DNA from 2 places in the Billgrantia sp. Q4P2 genome. Region 2 is predicted to be linked to the other one. Evidence: riboswitches for the same ligand, from Rfam matches in the RefSeq annotation. Region 2 holds a riboswitch; the other holds the start of a gene.
The links. Region 2 has a riboswitch for cobalamin ahead of ACUY1T_RS04910 (TonB-dependent receptor domain-containing protein). Riboswitches for the same ligand answer to the same signal wherever they lie in the genome.
Positions count from the first base shown of each region.

Region 1 (3,376 bases), on a different contig from region 2:
GTGAGCGCGGCCTGCAGGGTCCAGTCGCCCAGTTCCGCACCGGCCGCAAGCTCCGCCCCACGGATGCGCGCCTCGCTCACGTTGGTCGGGCGATACCGCACGACATTGGGTGACGGCGAGTCGCTGGCCCAGTCGATCAGGTCATCGACATCGGTCTGGAACACCGCCAGGTCCCAGAACAGCGGCCGGTACTGGCCGCGAATGCCGAGTTCATAGGACGTCGACGTCTCGGCCTCGAGTGCCTGGTTGCCTTCGAACACGTAGGTGGTACCGAAGAACGTGCTCTCCTCGTAGGGGTAATACAGGTCGTTGAAGGTCGGGGCCCGGAAGGCGGTGCCGGCGCTGGCACGCAGCGTATGCCGGTCGTCGAGGGCGTACCCCAGCGCCAGGTTGCCCGTCAGCTCGTCACCGAAGGCCTCATTGTCGTCATGGCGCAGGCTGGCCTGCAGGCTGACGGGATGGAAGTCCAGCAGTCCCTGGGCGAACACCGCCGTGTTGTCACGGCTGTCCTCGACATAGGTATCCGTGGTCGTCACGTCATCGCGGGTAAATTCTGCTCCCAGGATCACTTCGTGCAGGCCGAAACGCAGCGTGTTCTGCCAATGTGCGGTACGCTGCCGGGTATCGAAGGTGGAGTCGCCAATCATCCGCCGACTGTTCTGCTCGTCCCGTGACTCGCTAAGGGTCAGGCGACTGCGCCAGCTGTCGGTGACCGGCACCTCCCCGTAGACACCCGCCACCTGCTGCACGAAGTCGGTCTCGCCATTGTCGATCTCGGTGTTGCCCCGCGCGCGCAACGCCAGGCCACCGAACTCGGCACCGTTGTCGAAGGTGTGGGAGAGGCGCGCCAGTCCGCTGGTATTGTCGAAGCCCCTGTCCTCACCATCGCGGCGAATGGGCGTGCCGTCGGTGGCGAAGTGGCTGCCGGCGAAGCTGTAGCGGGTACCGCCTTCGTTGCCGGAGAGCCCGGCGCTGAGCCGGCGCGAATCGAAGCTGCCCCCGCCCGCCGACACCCAGGGGTGCGGGCCACCCTCCTTGGCCTGATGGGTGAACAGCTGCACCACACCGCCCACGGCATCGGCCCCGTAGAGGCTGCCGCGCGGACCGCGCACGATCTCGGCGCGTTCGAACATCCGCGGGTCGAGAAATTGCCAGGCGGCACCGCCCGTGGTGGCCGAGCGCAGGCGGATACCGTCGATCATCAGCAGCGAGCCTTTATTGTCCAGGCCGCGGATGAGGACGCTGCTCTGCTTGCCGAAGGAACCGTTGGTGGTGACGTCCACGCCGGGCTGACCGCGGAAGATGTCGGTGACGCTGGTGGGATCCTGGCGACGCAGGGTCGCCTGGTCGAGCAGCGTGACGGACGACAGCGTTTCGTCGGCAGTGCGCGGCGCCAGGGTGGCGGTGATTACCAGGGGGTTGAGGTCGACGTGGGTATCGTTGCTGTCGGCTTCGGGCTGAGCGTGGACGGCCAGCGGAATGAGGGCCAGGCCGAAGGCTGCCAGGCCACGAGTGGCTTTGATTCTGGTTTTCATGGGGTTCCCTTACTCGCCGTACCAACCCGCACGGTCGAATAATGTTGTATTCGCCGGAGCGGCAAGGGATCGAGGGGGAGGGGCGACGGTGACGCCAGCCCTGCCTCAGGGTAGCCCACCGCAACCCGGCATGAGAGAAACACTGTTGTGCAGCGTTTCCTGAACTCTCGGGCCGGTCTCCGGGCTGACGAGTGGACGCGAAGCGTCCCGAAAGGCCACCTTCCCGTGCCAAGAGGCACAGTGGTGCAGGGCTTTCCTTGACTCGATCACCGTTGCGGGGGCAGCGTCGGACTGGCAGATGAGCGCACCGACTTCCCGTTTCACCCCGGCGCATCTGCGCGCGCCTGGGGCACCTGAGAGTGGGCGTAACCTAGCAACACGCCCCGGAAGGGTCAACGACAGAAGCGTACACGAATACGACATACCCTTTCATTTCAGTGACTTGACCAGCCCATGACGAACATACCAGACGGCATCGGCACGCTCGGCGGCGTCCTGGGCCAGCCAGCCGGCGAGGTCGCGCAGTCGGCGCGTCGCGGGTGACATGGGCACGATGCCACGCCCCATCTCGGGCAGGATCAGCACCACTGTCAGGCCGCCCTGGCGCTCGGCGGCGGTCAGGGAATCGAGCGCGGCGGCGAGCCGCCCGCGCAGGCGGTCGTCGTCGGGCTCGGCATCGAACGCCGCCTCGATCCAGGCCGTCCAGTCGGTCACCACCAGCGGCACGGCGGCGGTGGCCGGCGCGCGCCAGCCGTCAAGCGGTACGCCGGTGCCCAGGCGGTGCCAGCAGGCAGTCGGGAAGCGCTCGCTTACTGCGTCGCGCTTGCCGGCGCAGGCACCGCCGATGAAGAGTTGCATTGCCACTCCCCCTCTCGTTGCACGAAGGTCAGCCGGCGGCCCTCGGCCTGCCCGATGCTGCCCTCCCAGAAGTCGATCGCCTCGAAGTGCCGGCGCAGTTCACGGATCACGCCGCCGTGGGTCACGATAAGCACGCGCTCGAGCCCCCACACCTCCACATCGGCGAGCAGGTCGCCGAGCCACTCGCCGAGGCGCATGCGCAAGGCGCGGGCGGACTCGCCGCCGGGCGGCGCCTGCTCGCCGACGCTGTCGATCCAGGCGCGGTAGGCGGGCAGCGCCTGGAGTTCCTCGTAGCACTTGCCCTCGTACTCGCCGAAATCGAGCTCGCGCAGCCGCGCATCGAAGCGCGGCTCGACGCCGATCCGCCGGCCCACCAGCACGTGCGCCAGGGTCTGACGGCAGCGCATCAGGTCACTGGCGTGCACGGCATCGAAGTCTTCCCCCGCCAGCGCCTCGCGCAGCCGGTCCAAGCCGGGTCGCGCCTCAGGCAGCAGCAGGGGAATGTCACGCTGACCCTGGTAGCGGCGCTCTCGGTTCCAGGCCGTCAGACCATGACGAACGACCACCAGCTCCAGGCGATCAGCAACAGCCATAGTTCTCCTCCCTCGATGGCGGCACCCACGATATCTCCGTTGATGCCGTTGAAACTGCGCGTCATGGCGATACCGTACAGCAGCAGAAAGGCGAGCAGCGCAGCGAACAGCCAAGGCCAGCCCGGCAGCAGCCAGAACAGTGGCACCAGCGCCAGCAGGGCCAGCGGCAGGTCGCGCGGGCCGAGGTGCTGGCGCCACATCCACGCCAGCCCCTCGCGACGGGCGCAGGGCGCCAGGCGCAGCAGCACCACGGCGCCGAACCGCGAAAGCGCCGGCACCGCGACCAACACGCCCAGGGGCGCACCGGCAACCAGCAGCGCCCACAGCAGCATGCCCTTCCAGGCCAGCAGGAAGACCAGCGCCAGGATGCCGAAGCTGCCCACCTGTGGA
Region 1 is NZ_JBRBAI010000017.1:58,735-62,110, forward strand. Features, by position in the region: gene ACUY1T_RS20640 (TonB-dependent receptor domain-containing protein) at 1-1,535, opposite strand, end outside; cobalamin riboswitch at 1,689-1,907, opposite strand; gene ACUY1T_RS20645 (bifunctional adenosylcobinamide kinase/adenosylcobinamide-phosphate guanylyltransferase) at 1,965-2,393, opposite strand; gene ACUY1T_RS20650 (histidine phosphatase family protein) at 2,345-2,986, opposite strand; gene cobS (adenosylcobinamide-GDP ribazoletransferase) at 2,938-3,376, opposite strand, start outside.
Region 1: linked by a shared signal. The riboswitch ahead of ACUY1T_RS20640 (TonB-dependent receptor domain-containing protein) and the one ahead of ACUY1T_RS04910 (TonB-dependent receptor domain-containing protein) in region 2 are both predicted to bind cobalamin.

Region 2 (3,376 bases):
AGGCATACCTCGCGGGAACGATCGTCGGTGGCACAGAGCGCCTCGGCGTGCGCCGTGACAGTGCCCAGCCCCAGCAGAGCCAGGGCGAGTAAAGCGCAAATAACGCTAGCGGGGCCGCGTGCCCCGCTGAATCGGCGATTACTGGCCGAAGTGAACACTGACGAAGGCCGCACGGCCGGCATTGAGGTACTCACGGGTGGTTTCGTACTCCTTGTCGAGCGCGTTTTCTACCGTCAGCCGGGCCGACCACAGCGGCGCGAACTGCCAGCCGGCGCGCAGGTTGAGCAGGCCGAAACCACCAAGACGCGTGCTCTCCCCGGTGAAGTCATACTCGTAGCGGTGGCTCTGCACGATCCAGGAACTCCCCACGGACCAGTCACCCAGCTCACGATCGAGATCCAGGCGCAGGCTCTGGCTAGCCCGACGATTCAGGCGATTGCCGGTTTCCCGATCCTCCGGATCGGTATAGGTGAGGGCCGCCGCCAGGGTCCAGTCATCAACGTCGACACCTCCCGCAAGCTCGACGCCTCGAATACGTGCACTGTCTACCTGCTCGGGTGCCGAGGTGAAGTTACCTTGGTCTTTCCAGTCGATCAGGTCATCGATGTCCGTCTGGTAGAGGGCCAAGTCCCAGAAGAAGGCCTGATATTGACCGCGTGCACCCAGTTCGAAGCTCTGCGATTTCTCCGGCTTGAGGTCGGGATCCCCGAAGTTCCCCCACTGATCCCGATAATACAGATCATTGAAACTAGGTGCCTTGAAGGCGGTACCGTAGCTCGCCCGCAGGGTATGACGGGTATCCAGGTCATAGCCCAGCGCCAGACTGCCGGTCAACTCTTCGCCATAGGACTCATTGTCGTCGTAGCGCATACTGGCCTGTACCGAGTAAGGCGCGAAGTCGAGCATCCCTTGAGCGAAAACTGCAGCGTTGTCGCGGCTATCCACCAGATAGTCGTCGGTCGTCACGACCGAGTCCTTCAGGTACTCGGCTCCCAAGACGAGTTCGTGATTGCCCAGCATCAGGGTACTGTCCCAGCGGGCGGTGCGTGACCGCGTATCGAACCGGCTTTCCGAGGCGGTATAGAGAAATTCCTGTTCATCCCGCGACTCGCTAAGGGTCAGTCGGCTACGCCAGTTATTTCCCAAGGGTAATTCACCATAGATACCGACCACTTGCTGGACGAAATCGGTATTCGCCGGCATGCCAAAACTATCGAACTCGCTGCTCCCCGTGGCACGCAGGCCCAGCATCCCGACTTCAGCGCCGCCATCGAAGGTATGAGCGATACGCGCCAGAGCCGAGGTGTTGTCGTAGCCCTTGTCCTCACCATCGCGACGAACAGGCGTACCGTCGGTGGTTAAGTGACTGCCAGCGAAGCTGTAGCGGGTACCGCCGCTGCTGCCGGAGAGCCCAGCACTGTAGCGTTGGGTATCGAAGGAGCCGCCGCCTGCAGAAAAGCGCGGATGCGGGCCGCCCTCTTTCGCCTCATGGGTAAAGAGCTGTACTACACCACCCACCGCATCGGCGCCATACAGGCTGCCGCGCGGGCCGCGCACGATCTCGGCGCGCTGGAACATGCGCGGATCCAGGAACTGCCAGGCGGCGCCTCCGGCGGTGGCCGAACGCAGCCGGATGCCATCGATCATCAGCAGGCTCTGGTCGTTGGACGTGCCGCGGATGAAGACACTGCTGGTCTTGCCGAAGCTGCCGTTCGAGGTGACGTCCACTCCCGGCTGGCCACGCAACAGATCGGTCATACTGGTGGGGTCCTGCCGGCGCAGGGTGGCCTCGTCGAGCACGGTCACGGAGGAGAGCGTCTGGTCGGCGGTGCGCGGCGCCAGGGTGGCGGTGACCACCATCGGGTTGAGCGCAACGATCTCGGCGTTATCGGCGGTCGTGGCCTGTGCCTGCACGGCCAGGGGAAGGGCTGCCAGGCCGAAGGCGGCGAGGCCCTGCGCGGCCAGATGGTATTGGGTTTTCATTCGGATTCCCTTGCTGCTCGCCGTGCCTACCCGCACGGTCTTCTTTGCGGAGCCGGGGTGGCGTGAAGGGAACGAGAAAGGGAGAGAAAAGCGGCTTCTACCCTGTCTCGAGGTTACCCACCGCAACCCGACAATGTTCTCTCGGGCCGGTCTCCGGGCTGACGAGCGAAGCGGTCTCATATAGACGCACTTCGGGCCCATCGCCTTCCCATGCCGGGGCACAGTGGCGCGATGATGGACCCACACTCGATCACCGTTGCGGGGGCAGCGTCGGATTCTTCCACATGGGAAAGCACCGACTTCCCGTTTAACCTCGAACTACAGTGAGGCACCTGAGAGTGGGCGTAAACTAGCAATCTCGTGACAGGGCGTCAACGCAGGCTTACATGGAGTTTGAGGCAGATCAACAAGTTAGCGATTCAACAAGGCCATGCCGAACATACCAGACCCGCTCGCAGCGCGCCGCGGCATCCTGGGCCAGCCAACCGTTGAGGTCACGCAGGCGCCGTTTGTCGGCGCCGAGCGGCACGATACCGCGGCCCATTTCGAGCAGGATCAGCAGCGCTTCGCCGCCCTGCTCGGCTTCCCAGGCACACAGCGCGTCGAGTTCGCAAGCCATGGCCTGGCGCAGCCGGTCGTCGTCGGGTTCATCGGCGAGACGAGCGGCGATCCAGCGCTCCCAGCCTTCCAGCACCAGGCAGCGCGACGAGACGGCAGCCGCGTGCCACGCCTCGAGTTGACATCCCGCATAAGCCGAATGCCAACAGGCGGAGTCGAAGCGTTGCCTTACGACGTTACGTTTGCCGGCACAGGTACCGCCGATGAAGAGCTGCATTGCCAGCGCTCCTGGTCATGGATGAAGGTAAACAGGCGCCCCTCTGCCTGACTGACCCCGCCCTCCCAGAAGCCGATACCCTCGAAGCGACGGCGCAATTCGCGAATCACGCCGCCATGGGTGACGACCAAGGCACGGTGTTGGCCGTGCGGCGCGCAGCCGGCCAGCAGTTCAGCAAGCCAGTCGTCGAGCCGCTGGCGCAGCTCGGCAGTGGATTCCCCCCCGGGCGGGGCCTGCTCACCCGCACTGTCGATCCAGGCGCGATAGGCGGGTCGTGACTCGAGTTCGTCGTAGGTACACCCCTCGTAGTCGCCGAAGTCGAGCTCGCGCAGCCGCTCATCGAAGCGTGTCGGCCAGGCGGCCTCTCGCCCCTCGATGACATGCGCCAGGGTCTGGCGGCAGCGGGTCAGGTCGCTGCAGTGCACGGTGTCGAACTCGTGCGCTTCCAGCGCTACACGTAGCCGGTCGAGCCCCGCCACGGCTTGGGGCAGCAGCAGCGGGATGTAACGCTGCCCCTGGTAGCGACGCTCGCGATTCCACTGCGTCAGGCCGTGACGA
Region 2 is NZ_JBRBAI010000002.1:446,634-450,009, forward strand. Features, by position in the region: gene ACUY1T_RS04905 (cobalamin-binding protein) at 1-194, opposite strand, end outside; gene ACUY1T_RS04910 (TonB-dependent receptor domain-containing protein) at 139-1,983, opposite strand; cobalamin riboswitch at 2,111-2,334, opposite strand; gene ACUY1T_RS04915 (bifunctional adenosylcobinamide kinase/adenosylcobinamide-phosphate guanylyltransferase) at 2,387-2,818, opposite strand; gene ACUY1T_RS04920 (histidine phosphatase family protein) at 2,770-3,376, opposite strand, start outside; gene cobS (adenosylcobinamide-GDP ribazoletransferase) at 3,363-3,376, opposite strand, start outside.